Thiorhodovibrio winogradskyi: one gene and its partner. The protein of the gene in region 2 interacts with the protein of the main gene of each other region in a pairwise test. Links are inferred from orthologs where the notes say so. Each region holds a gene or a part of one and is shown on either strand. Other genes may lie near its edges. The genes, in order: typA and rlmKL.

Evidence for each region.
Region 1: the proteins of rlmKL (region 2) and typA interact in binary tests that used the Escherichia coli proteins (3 or more experiments, as listed by UniProt). The link is inferred for Thiorhodovibrio winogradskyi from one-to-one orthologs.

What each region holds. Positions count from the first base shown.
Region 1 is NZ_CP121472.1:4,559,351-4,567,524, forward strand. What follows is about bases 732-3,678. They hold typA (translational GTPase TypA), read right to left. Parts: upstream 3,147-3,678; coding sequence 1,317-3,146; downstream 732-1,316. Other genes in these bases: Thiowin_RS20945 (class I SAM-dependent rRNA methyltransferase), read left to right, coding at 732-1,234. In the rest of the region: more of Thiowin_RS20945, read left to right, coding at 44-731; Thiowin_RS20965 (hypothetical protein), read right to left, coding at 5,907-6,356; Thiowin_RS20970 (class I SAM-dependent methyltransferase), read right to left, coding at 6,400-7,152; Thiowin_RS20975 (DUF302 domain-containing protein), read left to right, coding at 7,390-7,968. UniProt on the Escherichia coli protein: A 50S ribosomal subunit assembly protein with GTPase and nucleotide-independent chaperone activity, required for 50S subunit assembly at low temperatures, may also play a role in translation.
Region 2 is NZ_CP121472.1:1,906,329-1,914,559, forward strand. What follows is about bases 2,971-5,974. They hold rlmKL (bifunctional 23S rRNA (guanine(2069)-N(7))-methyltransferase RlmK/23S rRNA (guanine(2445)-N(2))-methyltransferase RlmL), read right to left. Parts: upstream 5,575-5,974; coding sequence 3,367-5,574; downstream 2,971-3,366. Other genes in these bases: Thiowin_RS08545 (hypothetical protein), read left to right, coding at 2,971-3,340; Thiowin_RS08555 (LysR substrate-binding domain-containing protein), read right to left, coding at 5,568-5,974. In the rest of the region: Thiowin_RS08525 (alanine/glycine:cation symporter family protein), read left to right, coding at 1-270; Thiowin_RS08530 (BolA family protein), read right to left, coding at 275-643; Thiowin_RS08535 (cytochrome-c peroxidase), read right to left, coding at 708-1,955; Thiowin_RS08540 (encapsulin-associated ferritin-like protein), read left to right, coding at 2,138-2,425; more of Thiowin_RS08545, read left to right, coding at 2,717-2,970; more of Thiowin_RS08555, read right to left, coding at 5,975-6,539; Thiowin_RS08560 (hypothetical protein), read left to right, coding at 6,722-7,513; Thiowin_RS08565 (L,D-transpeptidase), read right to left, coding at 7,559-8,231. UniProt on the Escherichia coli protein: Specifically methylates the guanine in position 2445 (m2G2445) and the guanine in position 2069 (m7G2069) of 23S rRNA. Methylation occurs before assembly of 23S rRNA into 50S subunits.

The DNA of each region.
Region 1 (8,174 bases), 2.7 Mb from region 2 along the record:
ACCCAACCTGCTCTCCACCACGCATCCGCCAACGGCCACTCCAATGAAAGCCACTCTACTGTTTTTAAAAAAGGATCAGGAACGCCGCCTGCTCGCCGGTCATTGCTGGGTGTACAGCAATGAGGTCGATACCGAGCGCTCGCCGCTCAAGGGGCTGGAGCCCGGCGCGCCGGTGGAGTTGTTCGCGCGCGGCGGGCGCTGGCTGGGGCATGCCTATGTCAATCCCAATTCCCTAATCTGCGCGCGCCTGGTGAGCCGGGACCGCGCCCGACCCTTGAGCCCGGCGCTGCTGCTGGCGCGTCTGCATCAGGCGCTGGCGCTGCGTGAACGGCTGTATGAGCACCCCTTCTATCGGCTGGTGCATGGCGAGAGCGATGGCCTGCCGGGTCTGGTGGTGGATCGCTATGGCGAGCTTTTGGTGGTCCAACTCACCACCGCCGGCATGGAGCGCGCGCGCGCCGAGGTGCTGGCCGCGCTAGAGCAGGTCACAAGGCCCAAACACCTGCTGCTGCGCAATGACAGCCCGGTGCGCGCGCTGGAGGGCCTGGAACAGCAGGTTGAGTGGGTACTGGGCGATGACCCGGGCGAGATTCACTTGCGGGAATCCGGGCTTGAGTTCCTGATCGACCCCGTGCATGGGCAAAAAACCGGCTGGTTTTTTGACCAGGCAGACAACCGCGCCGCGCTCAAGCGTTTCGGCGCGCGCGCTCGGGTGCTGGATGTCTTCTGCTACCTTGGCGCCTGGGGACTGACGGCCGCGGCCGTCGGCGCCGAGCAGGTCAGCTTTATCGACAGCTCGGGCGATGCCCTGGCGCGGGTGGGTGCCAGCGCCGAGCGCAATGGCCTGGCCGAGCGCGTCGGCGCCTTGTTGCAGGGCGACGCCTTCGATGCACTGCGCCAAGTGCGCGATACGGGAGAACGCTTTAACTGCGTCATTCTCGACCCGCCCGCCTTCATCAAGCGGCGCAAGGATATCCGCGACGGCGAGTTGGCCTACCAGCGCCTGCACCGCCTCGGCATGGAGTTACTAGCGCCCGACGGCCTGCTGGTCGCCTCCTCCTGCTCCCATCATTTAAGTCGCGAAGCCTTCCATCGCGGCTTGCAACAAGCGGCGCGCGCCGCCGGACGTGAGCTGCAGTTGCTGCATGACGGCGGCCAGGGGCCAGATCATCCCATTCATCCGGCGATTACCGAGACAGCCTACCTCAAAACAGCCTTTTTGCGCGTGCTCTAACTCCAACTCCCAATCACGCGAGCAAGGGACATCATGTCACCTCTGCTCGCGCACCGCGGGGCATCTGTCCAGGGCAATTGCTCTAGCTGCTCGCGCGACCGGCACGCTTGCGTTCGTGCTCCTTCAAAAAGCGCTTGCGGATGCGAATGGCGGTTGGCGTGATCTCAACCAGCTCGTCGTCCTCGATGAACTCCAGCGCCTGTTCGAGCGAGAAGCGGATGGGTGGTGTCAGCAGGATGTTCTCATCCGAGCCGGCGGCACGGATGTTGGTGAGCTGTTTGGCCTTGAGCGGATTGACCACCAAATCATTGTCGCGCGAATGGATGCCGACCACCTGGCCTTCATAGACTTCCTCGCCGGGAGCGACCAGCAACCGGCCACGATCCTGCAAGTTAAAGAGCGCGTAGCCGAGCACCTTGCCCTGGCTGTTGGCGATCATGGCGCCATTGCGACGCGGCGCGATGCCACCTTGATTGGCTGGGCCATAGTGATCGAACACATGATGCTTAAGACCGGTTCCCGAGGTCAGGGACATGAACTCGGTCTGAAAGCCGATCAGTCCGCGCGAGGGGATTTCATAGTCTAGCCGCACCCGACCCTTGCCGTCCGGCACCATGTCCTTCAGCTCGCCCTTGCGCTCGCCGAGCGCCTGCATGATGGCGCCCTGATTGGCTTCTTCCAGGTCCACCGTGAGCTGCTCGTAGGGCTCGCAGATGACGCCATCGACCTCGCGGAAGATGACCTCCGGGCGCGACACCGCCAGCTCGTAGCCCTCGCGGCGCATGTTCTCGAGCAGAATGGACAGGTGCAATTCGCCGCGGCCGGAGACGCGGAATTTTTCCGGATCCGTGCCCTCCTCCACCCGCAGCGCGACATTGTGAATCAGCTCGCGTTCCAGGCGATCCTTGAGCTGGCGGCTGGTCAGGTATTTGCCATCCTTGCCGGCGAAGGGTGAGGTATTGACCTGGAAGGTCATGGTCACCGTGGGCTCATCGACCGTTAGCGGCGGCAGCGCCTCGACCGCCTCGGGATGACACAGGGTGTCGGACACATTGGGCGCATCAATGCCGGTCACCGCCACGATGTCGCCGGCGCGGGCTTCTTTCACCTCGCTGCGCTGCAGGCCCATGTAGCCATAAACCAGCCCGACCTTGGCGCGCTGGCGATCCCCGTCGCGCTTGACCACCATCACCTGCTGATTGGGTTTGAGAATGCCGCGCTGAATCCGCCCGACACCGATGGCGCCAACAAAGGAGCTGTAGTCCAGGGTTGAGATCTGCATCTGGAAGGGGCCGTCGGGATCCACCGCCGGAGCTGGGCAGTGTTCGACAATGGACTCGAACAGCGGCGTCATGTCGCCCTCGCGCACATTCTCGCTCAAGCCCGCGTAGCCGTTGATGGCCGAGGCGTAAACAATGGGGAAATCGAGCTGCTCATCGCTGGCGCCCAGGCGGTCGAACAGATCGAACACCTGATCCACGACCCAGCTCGGGCGCGCGCCGGGCTTGTCGATTTTGTTGATCACCACAATGGGTCGCAGTCCGTGCTGAAAGGCCTTGGTGGTGACAAAGCGCGTCTGTGGCATGGGGCCTTCCTGGGCATCGACCAGCAAAAGCACCGAGTCCACCATGGACAGCACCCGCTCGACCTCCCCACCGAAATCGGCATGGCCCGGGGTGTCGACGATATTGATGCGATAGTCCTGGTCGTTCAGCGTCAGGCGCAGTGCCGTGTTCTTGGACAGGATGGTAATGCCGCGCTCTTTTTCCAGATCGTTGGAATCCATCACTCGTTCGACCGGGCCGAAGCGATCACCGAGGGTTCCCGATTGTTGTAGAAGCTTATCGACCAGGGTGGTCTTGCCATGGTCGACATGGGCGATAATGGCAATATTGCGCAGACGCTCGATCACTGAACCGTTACTCCGGAGGGGTCAAAAAAAGCGCGGCCAAAAAGCTGGCCGCGGGAGCGCGAGTATAGCGGGTTCGGCCTGCGACCGCGCGACTCGCTGAGGGTGGCATCGGCGAATGGCAAAGGATCGCGCCTGGCGCGGATGGCGGAAACCGTTCGGACACCTGATCGCAAAAGATTCGTAACCCTGCTTCCCTCTAGAGAAATCCCCCGGCATCCACAACAGCTGTGGATAACTCTGTGCACAAGGCTTGGGCAGAGCCGCTAAGTCCGCGCCAGAGCGCGCTTTCGTTCAACTTGGCCGCATTCTGACCACCAGACTATCTCATTGATTTATAATCAAATTAAAAAACACCATGCGAAGAGCACCGAGGCGCCATCAGGCTCTCCCCGAGCGCCGGAGCATCACCAAAGGTTGTGAATAACAGCCCAGCTCCGCTGTCAAGTACCGGCGTGCTGGTGCAGCCGGCGGTGTCAGTCGAGCAATGACTCGAAATCCTCGATCGGCATGGGCCGGGCAAAAAAGAACCCCTGATAATGACTGCAGCCATGGCTGGCGAGAAAATCCCGCGCGGTCGCGGTTTCCACCCCTTCGGCAATCACATCCAGCCCCAGGCTTTGGCCCAGGGTAATGATGGTGCGCACAATGGCGGCATCATTGTCATCGCATGGCAAATCGCGCACAAAGGACTGGTCGATCTTGAGTTGATCGAAGGGCAAGCGCTTCAGATAGGCGAGTGACGAAAAGCCGGTGCCAAAATCATCCAAGGACAGCTTGATGCCTTCGGCTTTGAGGTGCGCCATGGTCTTGGTGACCTGATCAAGATTGTCGAACAGCAGGCTTTCGGTCACCTCCAGCTTGAGTCGTTTCGGGTTGGCGCCCGATGTTTTCAGGGCATCGGTCACCTGGCTGACAAAATCGGCCTGCTGAAATTGTTTTGGGCTGACACATTAACCGACAGGCTGAGCCATTGCCGGGCCGGATGATCCTGCCAGCGCTTGAGCTGTTGGCAGGCCTGGTCCAGAATCCAGCGCCCCATGGGCACAATCAGGCCGGACTCCTCCGCCAGCGGGATGAAAGCGCCGGGGGAAATCAGACCCTGCACCGGATCTTGCCAGCGCACCAGAACCTCGGCACCCAGGGTTCTTCCCTGGCGATCAAACTGGGGCTGGTAGTACAGGCGTAAGTGCCGCGGAATGGCCTGGCGCAGCCGCGATTCCAGCGCGACCCGCTGTTCGAGCGCCTGCTGCATGCTCTGGTCGAAGAAATGCAGACAATCGCGGCCGATCTTTTTCACCTGCAGCATGGCCGCATCGGCGCGCTTGAGCAGATCCGTGACACTATCCGAGCTGCCATCAAAGGGGGAAATCCCCATGCTGGCCGTGATCACATACTGATTGCCGTCGATCTTGATCGGTTGGCGAATGGCCGCGAGCAGGCGTTCTCCGGACTGCTTGGCTCGCAGCAACGCGGCATCCTTCTGGGATCCGAGATTTTCCATCACCACCACGAACTCATCACCGCCGAGTCGGGCGACCGTGTCATCTCCACTCACAGCAGCGACCAAATGGCGGGAAATTTCGATCAGCACCTTGTCACCGACATCATGGCCTTGGGTATCGTTGAGGGCGCTAAAATCATCGAGATCGATGAAGAACACGGCACCAACAGTCCCAAGCTGCTTGCTGGTGCGCAGCGCCTGCTGCAAGCGGTCGATGAACAGGCGTCGATTCGGCAGCTTGGTCAACACATCAAAATACGAGAGGCTATGAATCTGTGCTTCGGCTTCCTTGTGTTCGGAGATGTCCTCGAAGGCGCCAACATAATGGCTAATGCGCCCATCACCATCGCGCACGGCGGAAATATGCAACCACTCGGGATAGATCTGACCGTTCTTGCGCCGATTCCAGATCTCGCCTTGCCACTCGTCCTCCTCTTCAAGCTTTTCCCACATGGCGCGGTAGAAACCGGCGCTGTGCTGACCTGATTTCAGCATATCGGGAGTGCGGCCAATCACCTCGTCCGGCCTGTAGCCCGTCGTTTGGCAAAAAGCGCGATTGACGCGCAGAATGCGCTGCTCGGCATCGGTAATGATCATCGATTGGCGGGTTTCAAAGGCGGTGGCGGCGATACGCATCTCGCGTTCAGCCTCCTTTTGCGGCGTGATGTCTTCGGTGAAAATCACAATGCCGCCAATCGACTCATCAGCGCGATACCAAGGTCGCACCTCCCAACGCTGCCACTGGGTACGGCCATCCGGGCGAATAAAGCAGTCGTTTTCAGCACTCAGCACCTCACCACGCAGCGCCCGCCGATGCACCTCGCGCCAGCGTTGGGGAATCTCCGGGAACACCTCGTAGTGGGAACGCCTGGTCAGATCCTGGTCCGCCAGGCCGTAATCATTCCGCCAGCGTCGACTGACAACCATGAAACGCATCTCGGTGTCGAACATGGCCAAGGCCGCCGGAGCATATTCAATAAATAGGCGTTGCCGGGCCTCGCTTGTGGCAAGCTGCCTCTCGCGCACACGCAAAATTCCGTAGAGGAGCAGCGCGGTGGCAAGGATAAAGGCGATGCCTTTGTACTGCTGCCACTGCGCAAGCTGCGCCGCATCCCGGGCAAAGAGGGTGAGGACCCAGTCGGACAGCAAAATCCATAGGCTGCCGAAGCCAAGATAGACCAGGATAATGCCTAACGCGGGGTTCTTCCGATCCATGCCTAAGTCCTGCTTGGCTGTTTAGGTTGCAGGCCAGCACTATTTCAGTGCGAGCTTGGACGCAGCAGAAGCAAGAGCACCAGACTGGCCGCGCCGAGCGCCATGGCATGCAGCCGGTCTCCGCCCAGCAGCGCGTAGACGAAGCCCAGCACCAGCGGCAACTCGCATAGCGCCCAGGCAAGAACTGAGAATCCCATCAGCCGGTTCACATCCGCCTGGCTGCTAGCCGCGGCGGCAGTGTTCACAGGCTCCCGCCCGCGCTGGATTTCTCCACCAGCCCGTGCCATCAGCCAGCGCCCGAGCGCCAGCGTCAACGGCAGGGCGACCAGTGCCGCGATCAGCAAGGGTTGCTGCGCGGATGGGACAGGCGCAACCGCATTAAACCCAGGCAGCACCCAGGCCAGCACCGTTAGGACCACCACCGAATTGATCTGCGCCAACCAGAGAATGAACTGGCGGCGCGCTGGATTCAGGCCATTGTGCTGCTTGCTCATAGTTAAAATCCCCGCACTCTCCAATAGTGATAAATTTCCTCAGCTAGTCCAGCTTTTTTGCAATGTAGACGCCATAGCTGTAGTAGGCCTTATATTTCTCGTAAAGCTCTATTTCCTCGGTTTCGGCAGCGACAATAGCCTGTGCCTCATTACTATGACCATGGCGCTCAAGAAAGGCCGGGAAACGCTTTTGCATGGGTCGATAATAATTATCCCGCCAACAATTCTCGGGTAACACAAAATACCCCATTGGCGCATACCCCTGCTTTTCAAGTTGCTGCATTTTTGCCGAGGCAACATTGATTTCGGGATATTCCCGCTCCCAGTGTCGTTGTATCTCCAATGGGCGGGAGGCAGTCGTCCAAGTGATCTCCGAGACCACCAGCATCCCGCCCACTTTCAAATAGCGCCGCCAGTCCGAGATGCCGCGTTCAAAGCCGATGTTGTAGATGGCGCCCTCGGACCAGATCAGATCGAATTCCTGATCACCGAAGGGCAAAGCGTCCATGGAACAGCATAGGGGTTGAATCTGTTGCGAAAGCCCGGCGCCCTTGGCTTTCTCGGCAAGCAGATCAAGAAAATCTTGCAGAAAATCCACTGCTGTAATACGGGCATTTAAACGCCGCGCCAATACCAATGTGGACGCCCCGGTACCGCAGCCGATATCGGCGACATGCAAGGGCTGTGAGCCATCCAAGAGCGCCATATCAAGCGCCTTGGCCGACTCCTCATCTCCGCCCGGTCCTTGCCGCTGACCTGCTTTATGCAACTCAATCAAGAGTTGGTAATCTTCCACTCGCGTATCCTCATCGATGTGACAGCAACCGCTGACTTCTGATGGATGTTGTAATCACCTCATTGGTCCGTGGGATTTTACACTGACAATCGCACAAGCAACCTTAAAGTAGCCGGTCGGCCCTAGGGACGCTAACATGATTGCTGGGGATCCCTAGGCGCCGCCATTCCATAAGGATGCAAGCGCCCGTGATCGGCCATCTAGACGCACAACAAAAGCAACCACCGGAGGACTTGGATGAAACTCGTTCGTAATATTTTTGCCGTCATCGGCGTGATTTCCGTGCTGGCCCTGGGGTACGGTTCTCTCCGCTTGAACGCCGCCGTGGCTGACTTTGATCCCGAGTTTTCCCGCCTCTACCGTGAGTTGGCAAAGCGCCTGCTGGAAACTGGCGACCCAGGTATCGCCATCATGTGGTCGATACCAGTGGAAGATGGGCTGACCCCCGAAGACGTGATCGACTCGATGAAGAACATCGCCATCTCCCGCAACTTTCTATTTGTTGGCGAGTCGCCTTTTTATAAGCAAATTCAGGCCATCACCGGCGAGGACTATCGGTACGTCAACTTTCTCTCCTTCTGCGATGCGCGCGTCGGGCGCATGATGCTGGAATATCGCAATGAATATAGCGGCTTCATGCCCTGCCGTATTGCCCTGGTGGAAGACACCGAAGGCAAGTTGACACTCTATAGCATGAATCTCGACCTGATGATTCATGGCGGCAAGGAACTGCCGCCAGACCTGAAAGCCTCGGCGTTGCGGGTACGTGACACCCTGCTCGCCATCATGGAAGGAGGCGCGGCCGGCGAGTTTTGATGCTCGCCGACCGGACCGGCGGACTGGCTCGGGACTGGCTCGGGACTGGCTCGGGACTGGGGCGGGGCTGGCGCAGCCCGCCGCGGTCCCTTTAGTTGGCTTCCACCCCTGGTTGATAGATCAAAGAATAAAGGCGCCATGGCGTTTCAGTTATTTCTAATTTACTAAAGTTAGAAAGCCATGATGTTCAAACTTACTAATTATCT
Region 2 (8,231 bases):
TGGAGTGTCTATGGCGAGCGCTGCGTCGAGTACTTGTTTGGCGTTCGCGCCATTCTGCCCTTCCGGATCATCTGGGTGGCCGCCATCCCGGCCGGCGCCTATCTGAGCCTGGATTTCATCTGGTTGGTGGCCGATACCCTGAACGCGCTCATGGCCATTCCCAATCTAGTCGCCTTGCTTTTGCTGAGCCCGGTGGTGTTCAAGTTAACCCGGGAATATTTCGACCGGGCAGCGGTCAGCGCGCCGCCGGCGGTGGCGCGAGAAGACTGATGGCTCAGGCCGGCGCCGGGGCATCCGCATGGGGTGCCGCGCCTGGTTGGACTCCGGGCTTGACCTTGGAGCCACCACGACACTTGGGCGAGGCCGGCGCCGCCTCGCCCTTGCCACGCCACTCAGCAGGTGTGAAGGCGTGAATGGCCAGGGCATGCAGCCCCTGGTCGAACTCGGCGCCGAGCAGGGCATTGACGCGCCTATGGCGTTTGATCAGCGACTCGTTGGCAAAAACATCGCTCACCACCGCCAACTTGAAATGCGATTCGGCGCCCTCCGGCACCGCGTGCATGTGGCTTTCATCCGTCACCACGAGATGCCTTGGCTGCATCTCCTGGGTCACCAGGGCCTGAATGCGTTCTTGGCGTGACATCGGTGTTTATCTCCGCTGTTTAGAGTCAATTCGCCTCAGAGTCAAGGCGTCTCCGCAGCCGTTCTCAAGGCTTGGTCTCGGGTGGCGTCCAGCCGTCGTTCAGCGAACGCATGAAGGTCACAATGGCGGCTTCCTCATCCTCGGTAAGCCCCAGATCGCCGAGTTCCTCGGTATTAAGGTTGGCGCTGATCTCGGGCGCTGGCCAGCAGTTGGTGCCCGGCTGTGGAGCGTCGATTTCCTCGCACACCGGTTTGGTGTCCCGGGTATTGTAGAAGTGCACGACCTCTTTCAGGCTGGCGTGGGCGCCATTGTGCATGAAGCGTTTCACGAAGCCCTCGGCCGGGCGCAGATCGGCATTGCGCAGGCTGGGCACCTTGTATTTGCCCATGTTCTCCGTGGCCCGATCCGCAAAGCGCGGGACCGTCTTGAGAAAAGCCCCCAGACCAGGATCCACCCAGTCGGCACCCTCTGGGTTGAAGTCCTCCATGGCGTACCAGGGATTGTCCGGATTGCGCCCGACGCCGAGGTTGTCGTAGGTGAAATCGGTAAAGAGCGGCGGTGTGCCATCGGCGGTGGGCTCATGCGGATGGCAGGCGGCGCAATTGCCCTTGTCCTCGCGCACAAAGAGATCCAGGCCGCGCATTTCCTCTTCGCTCAGCGGATATTGCTCGGGGTCTTTGAGGTAGTAATCGTACTTGGAGCTGAAGGCGTTCACCTCGGCGGAGGTCTCGAACGCGGCGATGGCGCGCGCGATGGCATTGAAGCCGGCGACTGGATTATCGCAGACCTCCTGGCCAAAGTAGGCGCGAAAGGCCTCGCCATGGTCGCCATGGCACACCCGATGGACCACCTCAGCGCCGCTGGACATGTTTTGCTCGACAGGATTGAGGAATGGCCCCAAGGCCTGTTCCGCGGTGGCATGGCCAAGCAACCAGCCGGTGGCGCGCCCGTCCCAGAAGTTGCCGCCGACAAAATGATCCTCTTCCGGGTCAAGATACAGTGGCGGGCTAAAAGAGGCATAAGCGGCCATGGGTGGGCGGCGGTTGCCGAAGCGCCCAGCCACCGCGCCCTCGCGCACGGCCGAGGCCGGGTCGGTGCCGGATTGCGGACTGGTCCAGCCGGTGAGTGGGCTGTGGCAGCTCGCGCAGGCCTGGCCTGGCGGTTGCGAAAGCTCGGTGTCGAAGAAGAGCGCCTTGCCGAGCTGCTCGAGCTGAGTCAGCCCCTCCTCGGCGCAAAGCGGTGCGCCGCCAAGACCCGCCGTGAGCGCTACAACCCAAGCCAGCCTAGTTTTGTCAATGGGTGAAGATCGCATAAATACCCTATCGTCCCGAGCCAAGATTGAAGCTTAAGCATTTTACCCAAGCCTTATATTGGGTGCGCGAAGGCTGTCGCGCAAGATCGACCGTGCTTGCGGCTTGTTTTTCAGACCGCTGGCTTGGACAATGCGGGCCGAGTGCGCGCAAACTGCGCGCAAACGCATCCAGGAGAGTTTTCATGGCGAACGAAGGTTATCACGAGCCCATCAACGAATTGAGTGCCGAGACCCGCGATATGCACCGTGCCATTCAGTCACTGATGGAGGAACTCGAAGCGGTCGATTGGTACAACCAGCGCGTTGATGCCTGCCAGGACAAGGAGTTGGCAGGGATTTTGGCCCATAACCGGGATGAGGAGAAAGAACATGCGTCCATGCTTCTTGAGTGGATTCGCCGTCAGGACAGCAAGTTCGATGCCGAATTAAAGGATTATCTGTTCACCGACAAGGCCATCGGGCATCATTAGCGACCGCCGCGAGCGCATGTTGGAGGTGTGCCTAAGTGCCCATGTGATCCATCACCATACCATGACCCATATCCTGGCCGTTCCGGGCCGCTGAGAGTCGCAAGTGCTTGATTTAAATTGTTCCTAAGCTCCAGCTTGGGGATGCGGGGCGGCGGCCGCGCCAGCAGCTCGAATCGCCATTGGACGCGGGAGCGTCCGCACTTGCCCCCACGCTGGAGCGTGGGAGCCAGGAATCAAAGTTTACCAACTGATGGGTAGTGGTTTGATCCATAACTCAAGAGGAGAACATCCGTGACTGAATCCGCAGCGATGACCGATGCGACCGCCGAGAAGTCCGCCAGAAACAAAGGCCGACTGCTGTTTTTTCTGGCTCAGCTTCCTTACCTCATCCTTTATGTCACGGCCGTCGCGCTGGCGGCGATGACGGACAGCGATCCAACCGAGGCCGCCACCCGATGGATCTGGTTTATTCCCGCCGTGGCCTTGGTGGCTATTTATGGTGGCTGGCAGCAGGGCAATGCCGGTACGACCATGTCCTCGCGTGGGCTTTTTCTGCTGCGGCAGGTGCTGCACTGGGCCGCGCTGGCGGTGGTGATTCACTTCCTGTTCCGGGAGGACTTGCAGCATTTTCTCAATGCCGAGACCGATGGTTTTGTCACCATCTTTTTGCTCGGGCTGACCGCCATGTTGGCAGGCGTGCATGCTGACTGGAAAATGGGCTTGTTTGGCGCTTTTCTGATTCTCACTGGCGTGCTGATTGGTTGGTTTGACGACAACGCGCTCAAGCTCACGCTTGGCGGCATCGCCATTTTTGCCGTTGTGTTGACGCTGCTTGTGCGCTTTAAGTTCATGGGCAAGAAAACGGCGAAGGGTGCGCATGCGGGCAAGGCCGACGCGGTGGATGCCGCGGGATAAGGCTGTTTTGAGCTGCCCCCTTTGGATCAAAGCTGGCGCCGCAGGCGCCAGCAGTGATGAACGCGGGCATTGCGCTGGAAGTCTCTCGGCAGGGTATAGGCTTTGAGATTCTCGCAGTGCAGATCACCCAAGGCATCCGTATCCAGCTTGAAGCGGCGCAGATTGGTGGAAAAAACCAGCTCGCCGTCCGGCTCCAGCAGTCGGGCGGCCAGTTGGATCAGCCTGACATGGTCGCGCTGAACATCAAAACTGCCGCGCATCCGCTTGGACGTTGAAAAGCTTGGCGGGTCGAGAAAAATCAGCCCGAATTGATCCCAGCGCGGGCGTTGCAGCCATTGCAGACAGTCAGCCTGGTCCACCCGGTGCTGGGGGGCTGAAAACCCATTGAGCGCCAGGTTGCGCTCGGCCCAGTCGCAGTAGGTGCGCGATAGATCCACTGTGAGCGTTGATGTCGCACCGCCCGCCGCCGCATGCACGCTGGCCGTGCCTGTGTAGCCGAACAGATTCAAAAACCGCCGCCCCGATGCGCGCTGGCCGATGAGTTCGCGGGTTTTTCGGTGATCGAGAAAAAGCCCCGTGTCCAGATGGTCTTGCAGGTTGACGAGAAAGCGCAGCCCGGCTTCCCGGACCTCGAAGAACTGCCCTTCTTGTCCCTGCCTGTCGTACTGCGCCTTGCCGCGCTGGCGCTGGCGCACCTTAAACAGGATATGCTGGCGCTCGATTTCGAGCGTCTCGCCAATGACTCCCATGGCCTCGCGCAGACGCCGGCGTGCCGCGCGCGGGTCGATCTCGGGTGGCGCGGCATATTCCTGTACATGGGCCAGGCGCTGGCCTTGGGCGTCGGGCTCCGTGCGCGTGTAGATGTCGATGGCCAGGGCATATTCGGGCAAATCGGCATCGTAGAGGCGGTAGCAGCCGATGTCCCGCTGCTTGAGCCAGGCGTTCAGGCTTTTTTGATTCTTGCGCAGCCGGTTAGCGAGCATCTCGGCGCCGGGGCCGCGTTCCTCGGGCGGCAGCGGGCGTGGGCTGTCGTCGACATGGGCCTCGCTGCGGATGTCAAAATGCAGCAGCTGGCATTCAAGCGGGCCGTTGAACAGCCGGTGCATGCGATGCGCGCGCAGCCCCATGGTGCGGCCAAGCTCGGGATTGGCGGTCAGCACCGCGCCCTGCCAGCCGTCGAAACGCTCGCGCAGGACGCGCCCGAGCGCGCGGTACAGTGGCACCAGATTCTCCTCGGCGCCCAGGCGCTCCCCATAGGGCGGGTTGCTGATGATCAGGCCCTGATGCGCCTGGCCGCGGGGCTGGCAGTCGGACAGCTCGCGGCGCTCGAAATGCAGGCGCCCGGCCAGACCGGCGCGCTCGAGGTTGGCATAGGCAACGCGGATGGCGGCGCCATCGCGGTCATAGCCGCACAGCCGACCCAGGCCCTCCAGTCCGGCCGCCGCGCGTGCTTGAGCTTCCTCGTGCAAGTCTTGCCAGGCCGCTGCATCGTGCCCGCGCCAGGCGCTGAAGCCCCAGTGGGCGCGATTTAGGCCAGGTGCACGGTCGGCGGCCATGAGCGCGGCCTCAATCACCAGAGTGCCGGCGCCGCACATGGGATCGACCAGGGCACCGCCGGCGGCGGCGATCGCGGGCCAGCGCGCGCGCAGCAGCAAAGCGGCGGCCAGGTTCTCCTTGATGCTGGCCGCGCCCGCCTCGGTTCGGTAACCGCGCCGGTGCAGGGCATCGCCCGACAGGTCCAGGTTGAGCGCGGCCTGATCGCGAAACAGCCGACAGTAGAGACGGATGTCGGGCTGGGCAGTATCCACGCTGGGTCTTTGGCCGCTGCGTTCGCGGAACTGATCGACAATGGCATCCTTGATGCGCAGGGCGGCAAAATGGCTGTGGTCAATGGCGGAACGGGCGCTGTCGACATGGATCGCCAGGGTTTGTTCCGGACCCAGATGCGCCGACCAGTCGATGGCGGCGACGCCGGCGTAGAGCGCATCGGGATCGGCGGCCGGCCAGTCCGCCAGCGGCAGCAGTACCCGGCTGGCCACGCGCGACCAGAGACAGACCCGATAGGCATCGGCCAGGGTGCCGGCGCAGGCGACGCCGGCGCGGGTCTCGCGCACCTCGGGGATGCCAAGGCCGCTTAATTCCTCGGCCAGCAGAGTCTCCAGATGTCGGGCGGCGGTGACGAAAAAGCGGCACGGATGGGCCACCGGGCCAGGGGATATGGCGGCTTCTAACACTTGGTGGCCGCCGCTTTCGTGCTCTGGAGACTGACCGGGATGGTCGGGCCACCCGCGGGATGGACCAGATCAGGCAGGACCCCGCGCACGACCCGGGCCAGTGCCCTGAGGGCCGCCGTGCGTGGAAAACTGCGCCTGTGCACCAGCGAGATATGCCGTCGGGCATCCGGTAGCTCCAAGGGCCGCACGCTGATGCCCGCGGTGTCCTGCCAGCCGCTGTCGAGCGCCAGCGCGGGTACCAGGGTGCAGCCGAATCCGGCGCGCACCAGATGGCGCAGGGTCTCAAGGCTGGCGGCGCTCAGATCGGCCGCCTCGCTGGTATGCGGGCGCTCGGCCAGGCGACACACATGCATGACCTGCTGGCTTAAACAATGTCCCTCGGCCAGCAGCAGCAGTTCGGCCGCCTCGAGGTCGGTGTCGCTGATTTCGGGCTTGTCCGCCAGCGGATGCCCAGGCGGATGGGCAAGCCAAAACGGCTCGTCGAACAGCGGAATCTGGTCGAGATCGGCATCCTCGGCCGGCGTGGCGAGCAGCAGGGCGTCAAGCTCGTGCCTGCGCAGCCGCAGCAGCAAGGCGTCCGTGACCTCTTCGCGCAGGATGAGCTTAAGCTGCGGATACTGCTGGCGCAGGGGCGCGAGCAATTGCGGCATCAGATAGGGGCTGAGTGTCGGGATGGCTCCGACGCGTAGTGGCCCCGCGAGTGGATCCTGCGCGGCGCGCGCGACCTGCTCAATGGCGTCGGCTTGTTCCATCAGTCGGCGCGCGTGGCGTAGAATATCCTCGCCAACGGCGGTGATGTCCACCGAGCGGTTGCTGCGCTCAAAAATGGTCACGCCGAGTTCTTCCTCGAGCTTTTTCACCTGACCGCTCAAGGTGGGTTGGCTGACAAAGCAGCGCTCGGCCGCGCGGCCGAAATGCCGTGTTTCCGCCACGGCGACGATGTAGGAGAGATCCCGCAGATTCATGTGGGGGATTATACCTGTCGCGGAGCAGAGTATTGGGCCAGTTCGTTTAGGAATGATCGCTTTTCTCGTGCCGTCGCGGAGTCGCGGGCCTGTTTCGATGCGAACACATAAATTCTAATTGATCCTCTGAATTTTTTGCACAGTATCCTAAAGTGCCTACGGCGTTAGAGTAACCAGGGGTAATGCGGAATTTTGACCACAACGGACAAGCCGAAGCCAGTCGACTTCGGCCCGCTATGTTCATTCTTATCGCCGTGCTTTTCATGACAATCAATTTTACGCTCGCTGCCGCATCAGAAACCAATGCCGTCGACGGTCAGGAATCGGCCTCCTTTCCGCTACCGCCAGAGTACTTGATCGACCAGAAAGGCTTTGTCAAACTGCGAATTTGTTTCAACTGGTCGTGTTCAAGCAGGCGGAGGTTGAACTTTACATCCGCCGATATGGCGCTGCTGAAACAGCGCATGGCGATTTGTTCAGGCGCAAGTCTTTACCATCGATTGCAGCAAGTGCGTATCGGCATCTGGCAAATGGAATTGCTGGCGCGGAAGTATCAGCCGTTATTGGCCAATGATCTTGCCATCAATGATTTCGAGGCGGGTATCAAAGGGCGGATGGACTGCGTCGATAATTCGAGCAATACCACGACGTATCTGAAGATTCTGCAGGACATCGGGGAGTTGAATGGCTGGAGCGTCTCGGCGCCTGAAGTGCGTAATCGTTTCGATGTGACCGGAGTTCACTGGACCGCTGTCATCATCGACACTGAAACTGGGCTTTCCTGGAGCGTTGATTCCTGGTTCCGTCCGAACGGCCACCTGCCAATGGTCATGCCCTTGCAAAGTTGGCTCGCTGGAAAAAAAGCCTGGGAACCGCCTTTTCGAGATCTCAATGCAACCCCGCATTCCATTCACGAACTATGCCATACGCAGCAGTTTGATGCCTCGGAGACTGAGTCGTTACTCGCTCAGTGAGGGGCATACCAAGACCCAACGGTCTGTCGTTCGCGCAATCTCAGGTTAGGCTTTTGCGCCCGTCTTGTTTTCGGGGAGGATGTAAACAACCCCGCCAGCACCAGAAAACTTGTTTTTAATCAGCGTCCTGAAGGCATCCACTGGAACATTGATACAGCCAAAAGAAATGCGGTTATCAAGCGGTGTTGGGGTGGCGAGACGGTGCGCCCGGCGATCTTGAGGTCGACCCTTGACCACGGCGTGCATGGAGAGAGCCTGCTCGTAGTCTAGCCAGAGAATGTCTTTGCCTTTGTGATTGCGGCCCATCACTGATACAAAACGACCCGCGGGTGTCGTGCGGTCCGCCGGCGGAATGTGTGACAAAGGTTTGTTGCCAATGTCAGGGATGGAGTGATCGCCGCGCGCCAATCCAAGAAGCACAGGTGCCGCTCCGTAAAGCTTTCCATCTATTTCAAACACATAGACCTTGGCGTTTACTTTGTCGACAATCGCGAATGGCAGGTTGAGATTGTCGCGGGAACTGACAATCCAGTGTGCTAGATCACGCGTTCTACGTGACGCGCTCTCCGTGCGAAAGTTAACCTTGCCACTTTTGTGTGCGGCAGCCGTTGTTGCATCCACGACAAAGGCGACATCCGCGTCTTCGGAATAGGCAGTATCGAACATCGGGTTGGCGATGTTGGTGAGATTGTCTCCGGTCATTATCTGGTGTGGAACA